DNA from 3 places in the Streptomyces sp. NBC_00554 genome. Region 1 is predicted to be linked to each of the others. Evidence: riboswitches for the same ligand, from Rfam matches in the RefSeq annotation. Region 1 holds a riboswitch; each other region holds the start of a gene.

Region 1 (4,129 bases):
CCGGCAACGGTGTACGACGTGTTGCCGGGCCGGTGGGTGGGCGACGAGGCCTGGCCGTCCCCCTCCGTGACACCGGTCTCGTACGGCCTCCAGGGCGCGCCGGTACTGGTGCGCTCCCCGCAGCACACGGGCGTGGACGCGGGCCGCTTCTTCCCCTTCGGGAACGACGCGGACCTGCCGCCGGACCAGCGGGAGGAGGACGGGCGTTCGGCCTGCTTCGAGTTCGAAGTCCCGCAGGAGACCTGGGTGTTGGGCCGCCCGAAGGTGCGGTTGCGGCTGACGTCCTGGGCCGAGCGCGGCCAGGTGATCGCCCGGGTCTGCGACGTGGCCCCCGACGGCTCCTCCACACTCGTCACCCGTGGCGTCCTGAACCTGTCAGCACGCCATGGCCGTGACCAGGCGGTTCCCTGGAAACCGGGCTCTACGGAGGACGTGCTTTTCGACCTGAACGGCATCGGCCACGCCTTCCCGTCCGGTCACCGCATCCGCCTCGCGGTCTCCTCCGCGTACTGGCCGTGGATCTGGCCCCAGCCCGGCTCGGAGGCGGGCTTCACCCTGGACCCGGCGGGCAGCGCCCTCGAACTCCCCGTACGGGCAAGGCAGTCGTCGTCCCCGATCACCTTCGAGGAGCCGGAGGAGTCCGAACCCCTGGGCGTCGTCGTACCGGCGACCCTCGACGAACCACGCCCCGAACGCCTCGTCGTACGCGACGTCGCCAAGGGCGAGTGGCGCCTCGAAGTCGACCCCCGCTACGGCGGCACCCGCGTCTATCCCGACGGCCTCGAATTCACGGAGGACGCGGTGGAGACGTACACGATCAATGAGTCGGATCCGCTGTCGGCCCGGACGCGGTCGACCTGGTCGATCCGGCTGCATCGGCCGGATTTGCCTTGGGATGCGCGGGTCTCCACAACCTCCGAAATCACCTGCGATGCCGATGACTTCATCACCTTGAACGAGCTGATCTGCAAGGACGGGGACGAAGTGGTGTTCCACCGGACGTGGGAGCGGCGAATTCCGCGGACTGCGGGCTAGGGCCTGATCCGCCGGACAGGCCCTAGGCGGCCGCCGGTCATCGTGCCTTCGAGCGTCCAGCGATTGCCCGTATTGCACCTAGATTGCCCGCGTCGCCGCTTTGTTCATGCTTGGTCGCGTGAAATGGGTCACGTCCGGACAAGATCGACATCTGACCCCGGTTCACAATTGCCCATTCGCGAAAGGCAAGTTGAGTTTCACATTCCGGTGGAATCGGGCGATTCTCGCTGCAATCCACCGAGGCAAAAGCGATCTACGCCGCGAAATCGGGCCTTGTTCCCGACATGTGCTCTCGCATACGTTCGCGTCGATCCAGGCGGAACGCCGAATCCTGCCGCCGCCCGGAAACCCACCCACCCACGCGCTCACGGCAGGAGCGGGGGACCCAGGTAAGCCGCCGATCCGGACACCGGAACGGCTAGGGGTGAAGCCGCACCCACCACGCGGCCGGGCAGCTCCCGCCCGAACCCGACAGCTCACCTCGCAGGCGCCGGAGAGGAATTCGTCATGCCCGCACGAGGCAAGCACCGCCGCCCCAGGACCAACCACCTCACCCGCGGCATGGTCGCGGCGGGAACGGGCGGAGCCGCGCTCGCACTCCCCCTGGTGAGCGCGACCGGCGCCCACGCCGCCACCCAGGCGTCCGTGCCCGCCCAGGTGACCGCGGCGGCGAAGTCCGCTCCCGCCGCCGTGCCCGACGTCAAGCTCGTCACGTACAAGGTCGCCGCGGGCGACACCTTGTCCAAGATCGCGCGGGAACACACCAAGGACGGCAGCTGGCAGACGCTCTACAAGGCCAACGCCGCGGTCATCGGCAGCGACCCGGCGGCGCTGCGTCCGGGCACCACCCTGACGGTTGGCACGAAAACTGCCCAAACGTCCACGAAGTCGACCGGCTCCACCACGGAATCCGCGGCGGCCCCCGCCACCACCACGACCTACACGGACGACCTCGACGGCTGGATCAAGGAGTCCCTGGACGTCATGGCCAAGGCCGGAATCCCCGGCACCTACGACGGCATCCACCGCAACATCATTCGCGAGTCCGCGGGGAACCCCCTGGCCATCAACAACTGGGACTCCAACGCCGCCGCCGGCACCCCCTCCAAGGGCCTCCTCCAGGTCATCGACCCGACCTTCGCCGCCTACCACGTGGCCGGCACCTCGATGGACCCCTACGACCCGGTCGCGAACATCACGGCGGCCTGCAACTACGCCGCGGCGAAGTACGGTTCGATCGACAACGTCAACGGGGCCTACTGAGCAGGCAGTTCATCTCCGTACGACCGCCGGCGGACAGCTGGCGCATGGAACCGGCAGATCCATGCGCCTCTCCATGCGCCACAAAAATGCACCTGCCGGATCGCGGTCGGGAGCGTTATGCTCGCAGCGATGATGACTCAATCCGTAGGCAGATTGGGGGTCCCATCCGCGCAAGGTGAGTGCTGATGCTCACTCGGACCGCGAATGGGGATTCCCGCCTTTCCTTCTGGCTGCGCGTGCGCGAGTTCGCCGTGCCGCCCTCCATGATCGAGACTGCGACCGCCCGCCGCTCCGCCGGGGACTGGGCGGGGGCGTGTGCCGCCGCAGGTATCGACGTCGATTTCAATCTGCGTTCCGTGGCGCGCACGCATGGCCACGACCTCGCGGCCCGGATCCGGGCCGATCTCCGCCATCTGGCTCCCGACCTGTTGCGCTGGCACCTGCCGAGGGTCGCTCCTGACGGGCTGCTGCGCCCGGGGCTGACCATCGCCCTGGCACGGTACGAGTACGTGGCCGCGGGGCGTGAGGGCGCGCACCCGGTGTACCTCGTGGTCCGGACTCCGCCCGCCTGGGCGGACGCCGGCCAGCGGATCAGCCTCGCGCTGTGGGGCGGCCCCGGCTTCGAGTCCGGCTCATACCGGCATCCGCATCCTCACCCTCATCCTCATCCCAACCGGCGGTACCGGCTCGACCTGCACCGGCACCTGTGGGACGCGCGCAGGGCCGACGAGCTGAGGGTCCGGTCCGGGGCCGATCGGCCGCGCGCCCCCTCCGCCGACCCGGATCCGGATCCGGATCCGCTGGGGATGGTGCCGCAGGAACGCCGGTGTGCTGTCGACCGATGGGCGGCCGAGGCGGGGATCCTGCTGCACGCCGAAGGGCGTACGGACGGCACCGGTACCGTCGCCGTGCGGATCGGGGCCCGGCATCGGCTGGCCCTGAAGCTGACCGCGGACAGGGACGGCCTCGCGCCACCCGTCATGCGGATCGCCGCGGCGCCCACGGACGGCAGCGCCTCCGCACTGCCGGTACTGCCCGACGCGGCGACCTGGGTGCTGCCCGACCTGGAGCTGATCCGCACCGGTTCGCTCGAGGTCGACCGGCTGCATCCACTGGTCGCCTCGGCACTGATGACGGGTCGCTCGCCGACCCGCTCCTCCCCCGTTCCGGACCGGGCCGCGGGCCAACCGCGACTCGTGGAGTGCCGTGGGGCCGAGCACCGGATCGGCCTGGTCGACGGGGTACTGGCGGCGCTGGACCACGACCCCGCCGAGGTCCGCCGGGAGGAACTGCTGGTCGCGCTCACCGGCACTCCGCTCCCCTGTCTGCAGGCCATCGACGAGGCACACCGGCGTCCGGACTGTCTCGCCGGCGTCCGCGAACGCCTGGTCCACGGCGACACCGCCGGCGCGCTGGCCGTCGTCGAAGGCCTGCTCGGCCCCGACGCGGTGCTGCGCGGCGGCGCCCTGCGGGACGAGCTGGAGGCGGCCGCGGCACGGCGGATCACGTACGGGTTGTTCAGGGCGGGCCTGATCGGACCCGCGCCGGGACCCGGGCCCGACGGCATCAGCTGCCACCCGGCTTGTCACCGTCCCCGTGAACGCGGGCGCTCGCGCCCGCGCCCGCGCCGGGCGACCTTGCGCTGACGCGGGGAGACCTCGCGACCCCGGAGGGACCTTCGTCCCCCGCTCCCGGAGGGGCCTTCGTCCCCGTACCCACCACGAACCCAAAGGTGATCAAACATGCCCACTTGCACCCCGTCCGCCGCAGCCACCACTCCCACCTCCCAACTCGACGTAGCCGGCGACCTGCTGACCCTGCTGCGCAACGC
Region 2 (4,129 bases), 2.8 Mb from region 1:
CGGGTGAGCCTCGTCAACGCCGGGCCCGCCCTGGAGCTGCTGCGCGCCGACTCCGCGACCTGGACACTGCCCGAGCGTGACGGCTGGCGGCTGTCCCAGCTGCACGGGCGGTGGGCGGCCGAGTCCCGGCTCGTACGATCGCACCTCACCTACGGCGAGAAGGTCATCGGCAGCCGACGCGGGCACACCGGGCACCAGCACCTGCCGTGGGTCGCGCTCGACAGCGAGGCGACCGAGGAGAGCGGCGAGGTGTACGGGTGCGCGCTCGGCTGGTCGGGCTCGTGGCGGATCTCCGTGGCCCAACTCCCCGACGCGCGCGTGCAGATCACCGGCGGCGCCGGGTACGACGACTCGGGTCTGCTGCGCCTGGAGCCGGGGGAGTCGTTCACCACGCCCGTCTTCGCGGGGCTCTGGAGCGACGGCGGCTTCGGCGGGGCGAGCCGCGCCTGGCACGCGTACCAGCGCATGTACGTCATCCCGGACGTGGACCAGGACCGGCCCGTGCTCTACAACTCCTGGGAGGCCACCGACTTCGGCATCTCGGAGGACCAGCAGCGCAAGCTCGCGCGGCGGGCCGCGGCCATGGGTGTCGAGCTGTTCGTGGTCGACGACGGCTGGTTCGGGGCGCGCACCAGCGACCGCGCGGGGCTCGGCGACTGGACGCCCAACCCGGACCGCTTCCCGGCCGGCCTGAAGCCGCTCGCCGAGGACGTACACGCGCTGGGTATGCGGTTCGGCATCTGGGTCGAGCCGGAAATGGTCAATCCGGACAGCGAGCTGTACCGCGCGCACCCCGACTGGGTGCAGTTCCAGCAGGGGCGAACCAGGACGGAGTACCGCAATCAGCTCGTACTGAATCTCGCGCGCCCGGACGTCCAGGAGTACCTGTGGGAGCAGCTCGACGGACTGCTCTCCAGCGCCCCCATCGACTACGTGAAGTGGGACTTCAATCGCTGTTTCACGGATGCGGGTTGGCCGGGCGAGCGCTATCCGCAGAAGCTGTGGGTGGCGCACGTGGAGGCCCTGTACGGCCTTCTGGACCGGCTGCGGGCCGCGCACCCCGGTGTCGCGTTCGAGTCCTGCTCGGGCGGTGGCGGCCGTATCGACCTGGGTGTCATGGCCCGTACGGACCAGGTGTGGACCTCCGACAACACCGACCCGCTCGACCGGCTCGCCATCCAGGACGGCTTCAGCCAGATCCACCCGGCCCGGATCATGGCCGCCTGGGTCACGGACAGCCCGAACACGCAGCTCAACGGGCGGGTCAGCTCGCTGCGCTTCCGGTTCGTGAGCGCGATGGCCGGGGTACTCGGCGTCGGCGGCGACCTGAGTGAGTGGAGTGAGCAGGAGCTCGCCGAAGCGCGGGACTGGGTGGAGCTGTACAAGGAGATCCGGCCCGTCGTGCAGCGCGGTGACCTCTACCGGCTGCGGCCCCCGGAGGGTGGGCTGAGCGCGGTGCAGTACGTCCATGGCGACGAGGTCGTCGTCCTCGCCTGGCTCCAGGCCCAGCGTCACGGTGAGCCGGTCGCGCGGCTCCGGCTACGCGGACTCGACCCGACACAAGCGTACGAGTGCCGCGAAACGGGCGAAATGCACAGAGGTGCGGTACTGCTGCATCACGGGGTGAGGGCGGGGCTGCGCGGGGATCTCGATGCGACGGTTATCCGCCTGCGTCGCATGTGACTGTTCTGTCCGAATTAGCTGCTTCATTACAACTGGCCCTGGAATAAGGTGCCGTGGGTCGACGTGCGTGAGCAGCGTCATATTCGTGACGATGTGTTGCGACACCTTTTTGTCAACCTGCCCGAATTCCCGGGCTATTTGAGAGGCCGGAAAGGTCATCAGTCCACAGAGGGTGACGGGAATTCCGGCATGGATCAAGGGGGTGACGTCCACAGAAAGCCCACATGGTTGTCGACGCGCTCTCATTTCGCTTACGTTCGCCATCAATCCGGACGGACGCCCAATCCTGCCGCCGCCCGGAATCCGCACTCACCCGTATGTGGCAGGAGCGGGGGACCCACAGGTAAGACGCCTGTTCCGGTCTCCGGAACGGCTAGGGGTATAGCCGCGCAGCCGCGTGGCCGGGCATCTCCAGCCCGCACCCGACAGCTCACCTCGCAGGCGCCGGAGAGGAATTCGTCATGCCCGCGAAGGGTAAGCACCGCCGTCCCAAGTCCCAGCGTTTCACGCGCTCGATCGCCGTTGCCGGAACGGGTGGCGCCGCGCTCGCGCTGCCACTGATGGGGGCCACCGGTGCCCATGCAGCGACTCCGACGGCCACGGTTTCCTCGACTCAGGAAAAGGCCGCAACGGCTCAGGAAAAGGCCGCCACCTCTGCTCCGGCCGCCGCCAAGAAGACCGCGACGAAGACCTACGCGGTAAAGGCGGGCGACTCTCTTTCGAAGATCGCCACCGACCAGAGTGTCAGCGGCGGCTGGAAGAAGCTGTACTCGGACAACCGCAAGGCTGTCGGCGAGGACCCGGCTCTCATCCATCCCGGCCTGAAGCTGACGATCGGCAAGAAGGCCGCGTCGAGCGGCACCACTGAGTCGTCCGCCAAGTCGAAGTCGTCCACCCAGTCGTCCAAGTCTTCCGAGTCGTCCACCAAGACGGCCGCCGAGACCACGACCCCGGCGACCGACACGGCGAGCAGCTCCGGCTACACCCTGCCGGTCGAGGGCGCCACCGTCGGCACCGCCTACAAGACCGCCGGCAGCATGTGGTCCAGCGGCTACCACACCGGCGTGGACTTCGTGGTCCCGACCGGCACCACCATCAAGTCCATCGCCGCGGGCACCGTCGTCTCGGCGGGCTGGGGCGGCGCGTACGGCAACCAGGTCGTCATCCAGCACGCCGACGGCCAGTACTCGCAGTACGCCCACATGTCCTCCCTCTCCGTCTCGGCGGGCCAGACCGTGACCGAGGGGCAGCAGATCGGCCTCTCCGGCGCGACCGGCAATGTCACCGGACCGCACCTGCACTTCGAGATCCGCACGACGCCGGACTATGGCTCGGACGTGGACCCGGTCGCGTACCTGCGCGCGCACGGTGTCACCGTCGGCTGACGCCTCTCCCTCACCTCCGAAGGCCGGACCCCACGATCCCCGGGGTCCGGCCTTCGGTGTTTCGTGGCCGACGGACCGCGTTCCTTCGGATTCATGAGCGGCACATTGCGGTCTTGTGGACAGCCCGGACGAGGTGTCGACAGACGTGCCGCGGTGGCCGCACAGTGATCTCCGTAAGCGCTTTCTAATCGCCTCGGAGGTCCGCTTTCCCGTGACGACCACTCGTAGAACCTTCGGAGCCCTGGCCGCCGGTGCCGCTCTCGCGGCGCTCGTCCCGGCCACCGCCGCGAGCGCCTCGCCGCGCTACCGCCGGGGCGAGCTCCTGGCCCACGACAGCTTCCGGCACGGACTCGGTCAATGGGCCGCCGAACTGGAGAACGGCGGCACGGTCATGGCCTCGCGCGGTGTCCTGGACATCGACGTGCCGGACGGCGCGACGGTCTGGTTCAGACGGAAGCTCGAAGGGCCGTACGTCATCGAGTACACCGCGACGCCGGTCTCCGCGGGCGGTGTCAACGACCGGGTGTCCGACCTGAACAACTTCTGGAACGCCGTCGACGTCCGCTCCCCGGAGGACCTCTTCGCCACGCCTCGGGGCGGCGCGCTCGCGGAGTACGACTACTTGAAGGCGTACTACGTCGGATACGGCGCCAACACGAACACGACGACGAGGCTGCGCCGTTACGTCGGCGAGGCCGGCGTGCGTCCACTGATCAGCGACTACACGGAGCCGCTGCTCACGGCGAACGAACCGAACCGGGTGCGGATCGTGTCGGACGGCTCCACCGTCCAGTGGTGTAACAACGGGCGGCTGGTCTTCGACTACAGCGACCCGGAGCCGTACACGAGTGGGCACTTCGCGTTCCGCACCACCTGGAGTCACTTCAGGATCACGGACTTCCAGGTGTGGCGGCTGTTCAACCGCCCCTGACAGGCCCTTATTCCGAGCTTGACCCAGACTTTATGAGTGGCTTATCTCACCACACGTCAACCCCTTCCTACGGTCGCGTAGCTCACACCCGAAGGTGAATCATGGGCCGATGTGGCAGACGATTCGAAGA
Region 3 (4,129 bases), 1.1 Mb from region 1:
AAGGTGCCGCTGACGCCCGTCGGCAGCACCGTCGACACCCCGCAGAAGCTGACCACGTACTGGTTCGGGCAGCGGCGGTACACGGACGGTGTCTCGCAGGAGACCTGCCGCAACTTCAAGCACGTCGGGTACTCGCTCGCCGCCACCGCACACATCGCCGAGACCGCCTGGCACCAGGGCATCGACCTCTACCGCGACGTCAAGGACCGGCTGAAGGCCGCGCTCGACTTCCACGCCAGGTACCAGATGGGGGAGACGGCGCCCGGGTGGCTGTGCGGTGGGCGGGTCGACCGGAACATGGGGCCCGACCTGGAGGTCGCGCTCAACCATCTGGAGGACCGGCTCGACGTCCACGTCCCGGCCGCCCACCGGTTGGCCGAGCAGACGAGGCCGTCCGGCACGGACGATCTGTTCGTCTCCTGGGAGACGCTCACGCACGCCGGGAATCCTGCCGACTGAGGGCCGACCGAGGGCCGACCGAGGGGTGACGGCAACGTTGGTAATGGGTGTCCCGCGAGTGGCGTATAGTTGGGTTTAACGACGCGGGGTGGAGCAGCTCGGTAGCTCGCTGGGCTCATAACCCAGAGGTCGCAGGTTCAAATCCTGTCCCCGCTACTGAAGGCCAAGGGCCGGAACTCGGATTCACGAGTTCCGGCCCTTGGTGTATTCCGGGGGACGTGTACGCATCCCCCGGAAGGTCCACAGGGGTCGCCCCCCGACCCCGCTCCGGGAAACCTGGACGGGTGGGGCAGCGAACAGGTACGCAGCGGGCGGGGGATCCGTACGACCCGCGCGACGGCTCGTACGACCCGGCATACGACCGGTCCGGTGGGCGGCTGCCCGGGGACCCCGTGCCCGATCCCGGGCTGGGTGACGGAGAGCCCGCCCGGTCGGCCGGAGCGAACCCGCGCAGGATCTCGTACACGCGCAGATTCGTCCGGGTGCTCCCCGTGCTGCTCATCGCCGCCGGCGCCCTGTACGAGTACCTCACGCCGAGGGATTTCACCGGCGGGCCCCTCTTCACTGCCGCCCCGCTGGTGGCGGCTCCCCTCTATTCGCTGCGCGGCACCGTGCTCACCGGCGTATCGGCCGTGGTGGCGGCGCTGGTGGTCCACACCCGGCTCGGCGTCGTCACGCAGGCCGAGGCGGTCACCGAGATGGCCACGGTGGCGACGGCCGCCGTGCTGGCCGCCCTCATCAACGTCCTCGTCCGGCGCGGCAACGCCCGCCTCGCCTCCGTCCGCGAGATCGCCGAGGCCGCTCAGCGCGCCGTACTGCCGGAGCCCGGCGAGCGGATCGGCGCGCTCGATGTCGCGGCGCGGTACGAGGCGGCGCAGGAGGACGCGTTCATCGGCGGGGACCTGTACGCGGTGCAGGAATCCCCGTACGGCGTACGGCTGGTCGTGGGTGACGTACGGGGCAAGGGGATGGGCGCCGTGGCGGCCGTCGCCGTCGTCATCGGGGCGTTCCGGGAGGCCGCCGAGCAGGAGGCGACGCTGGAGGCGGTCGCCGGGCGGCTCGAGCGGGCGCTGGAGCGCGAGGGCGCCCGGCGCGACGGCCTCGACGCCTTCGAGGGGTTCACGACGGCCGTCCTCGCGGAGATCCCGCGCGGCGAGGAGGTCGTACGGATCGTCAACCGCGGCCATCCGCCGCCGCTGCTCCTGCACGCGGACGGCACGCTCGTCACACTCGACGCCGGGGAGCCCGCACTGCCGCTAGGGCTGGGCGAGTTGGGCAGCCTGCCCGACCGTGCGCAGGAGGCGGAGTTCCCGAAGGGGGCCACGCTGCTCCTGCACACCGACGGGCTGTCCGAGGCCCGCGACGAGCGCGGGCGCTTCTACGATCCCGCGGCGTTCCTCACCGGACGGACCTTCCCCGCGCCCGGCGCACTGCTCACCGCGCTCGCCGACGAGGTCCGCCGGCACTCGGGCGGCGGGACGACGGACGACATGGCGCTGCTCGCCGTACGGCGTCCGTGAGAGGTTCTGGCCCCGAAAGGTTCCGGCCTCGAGGGGTTCTGGCCCCCGTTGTCACCGGGGTGATCGAGTGACGCCCCTCCGCATAACAACTGACATACCGTCAAGAGTGTTGTGACTGATGAGGTGTGGTCAACTCGCCCGTTTTACGCCGGTGATGACCCGAAAGTCCTGGCCAGAAGCGTTAATGATCAGTCCGAACGGCTTGGAATCCGGTGCCCGCGTCTATTAACGTTCGATAACGCAGCGCGGTCGTCCCAGCCGTCACGAGAGACGGCTCCGTGCGCATGCGCCTAATCCCGCAAGGGAGCCGGGGAACCACCAACTTGGGGTGAATCGAGCGTCTTTCGCAGGTGGGAACACCAGCGGTTGACGCGCGTAGGAGACCTTCCTGCTCCGAACCCGTCAGCTAACCCGGTAGGCGAGAAGGAAGGAAAGGAGCACGCCCACGTGGCGTCCAACCCGCCTGCCCAGGCAACCTCGTATCCGCCGAGCGAAACGCACACCTTCGTTTACGGCAAAGAAGACGAGGGCCCCCGGGAGGAGTGGAATCCCACCGAGGACTCCCTCCGTCCCATCCGCGGCCGGCACCGTGTCGGCAAGCAGCGCGGAGGCGGCGGACTCGCGCGCAGCTCCACCGTTCTGGGCGTCGGCGTCATAGCCGCGGTCGGCGCGGGCGGCATGGCCACCGCGGCGCCCAACAAGCCGCCGGTCTCGATCTCGCTGCCCGACCTGCCGTCCGTGAGCACGATCCTCTCGGACGACACCTCCGACGACGAGGCAGAGGGCTCCACCACTCCGCTCAGCAGCGCCGGTCTGACCACTGCCGAGACCGAGCAGGGCACCGCGGACGCCGGCGAGGTCCTGCGCGCCCGCATCATGCAGCAGGCCGAGGTCCAGAAGGACCAGGCCGACACCGCGGCCCAGCAGGCCGCCCAGGCCGCCGCGGTGAAGAAGGCCGCCGACGACGCCGCCGCCGTGAAGAAGGCGGCCGATGCCAAGGAAGCCGCCGCGAAGAAGAAGGCGGCGGAGGAGGCAGCGGCCAAGGCAGAGGCCGAGCGCCTCGCCGAGCTCGCCAAGAGCTACACGCTGCCGACCTCCTCGTACACCATCACCTCGACCTTCGGTCAGGCCGGCTCGCTGTGGTCCTCCGGCTACCACACCGGTCTGGACTTCGCCGCGCCCACGGGCACGCTGATCAAGGCGATCCACAGCGGCACGATCACCTCGGCAGGCTGGGACGGGTCGTACGGCTACAAGACGGTGCTCACGCTCGACGACGGCACCGAGCTGTGGTTCGCCCACCAGTCCTCGATCAGCGTCAGCGTGGGGCAGAAGGTCGCCACCGGTGACGTCATCGGGCGCGTGGGTGCGACGGGCAATGTCACCGGGGCGCATCTGCACCTCGAGGTCCACCCCGGCGGCGCCGACACCGGGATCGACCCGATGGCCTGGCTGCAGAGCAAGGGCATCAATCCCTGATACGTACGTTTCCTGATCCCCGGCGGTTCTGACGACACACCCCCCGACGTCAGGGCTGCCGGTCAGGTATGTGCGGAATACAGCCATCCGCTGGTGGCGTTGAGATCGAGCATGACTTCTCTTCGCAAGCTTGGCTCGTCCGGCCTCGAGGTCTTCCCGCTCGCCCTCGGCGGCAACGTCTTCGGCTGGACCGCAGACGAGACCCGGTCCTTCGCCGTCCTCGACGCGTACGCCGCCGCGGGCGGCAACTTCCTCGACACGGCCGACTCGTACTCGGCGTGGATCGACGGCAACAAGGGCGGCGAGTCCGAGACCATCATCGGCAAGTGGGTCAAGGCGCGCGGCAACCGGGCCGACGTCGTGATCGCCACCAAGGTCAGCCAGCACCCCGAGTACCCGGGGCTGTCCGGCGCCAACATCAAGGCCGCGGCCGACGCGTCCCTGCACCGCCTGGGCACCGACTACATCGACCTCTACTTCACGCACTTCGACAAGCCCGAGGTGCCGGTCGAGGAGATCATCGGCGCGCTCGACGAGCTGGTGAAGGCGGGCAAGGTGCGCCACATCGCGGCCTCCAACATCTCGCCCGAGCGGCTCCAGGAGTCCCTCGACTTCTCCGACCGCGAGGGCCTCGCCCGCTACGTCGCCCTCCAGCCGCACTACAACCTCGT

Evidence for each region. Region 1 has a riboswitch for cyclic di-AMP ahead of OG266_RS18085 (LysM peptidoglycan-binding domain-containing protein). Riboswitches for the same ligand answer to the same signal wherever they lie in the genome.
Region 2: another riboswitch for cyclic di-AMP. It lies ahead of OG266_RS06325 (peptidoglycan DD-metalloendopeptidase family protein); the one in region 1 lies ahead of OG266_RS18085 (LysM peptidoglycan-binding domain-containing protein).
Region 3: another riboswitch for cyclic di-AMP. It lies ahead of OG266_RS23380 (M23 family metallopeptidase); the one in region 1 lies ahead of OG266_RS18085 (LysM peptidoglycan-binding domain-containing protein).

The regions. Positions count from the first base shown of each region.
Region 1 is NZ_CP107799.1:4,183,229-4,187,357, forward strand. It holds gene OG266_RS18080 (CocE/NonD family hydrolase) at 1-1,035, shown strand, start outside; cyclic di-AMP (ydaO/yuaA leader) riboswitch at 1,388-1,538, shown strand; gene OG266_RS18085 (LysM peptidoglycan-binding domain-containing protein) at 1,543-2,298, shown strand; gene OG266_RS18090 (hypothetical protein) at 2,484-3,944, shown strand; gene OG266_RS18095 (AAA family ATPase) at 4,041-4,129, shown strand, end outside.
Region 2 is NZ_CP107799.1:1,393,999-1,398,127, reverse strand. It holds gene OG266_RS06330 (alpha-galactosidase) at 1-1,683, shown strand, start outside; cyclic di-AMP (ydaO/yuaA leader) riboswitch at 1,984-2,140, shown strand; gene OG266_RS06325 (peptidoglycan DD-metalloendopeptidase family protein) at 2,145-3,068, shown strand; gene OG266_RS06320 (DUF6250 domain-containing protein) at 3,280-3,999, shown strand.
Region 3 is NZ_CP107799.1:5,315,341-5,319,469, forward strand. It holds gene OG266_RS23365 (alginate lyase family protein) at 1-459, shown strand, start outside; tRNA gene OG266_RS23370 (tRNA-Met) at 542-615, shown strand; gene OG266_RS23375 (PP2C family protein-serine/threonine phosphatase) at 744-1,979, shown strand; cyclic di-AMP (ydaO/yuaA leader) riboswitch at 2,257-2,415, shown strand; gene OG266_RS23380 (M23 family metallopeptidase) at 2,427-3,458, shown strand; gene OG266_RS23385 (aldo/keto reductase) at 3,570-4,129, shown strand, end outside.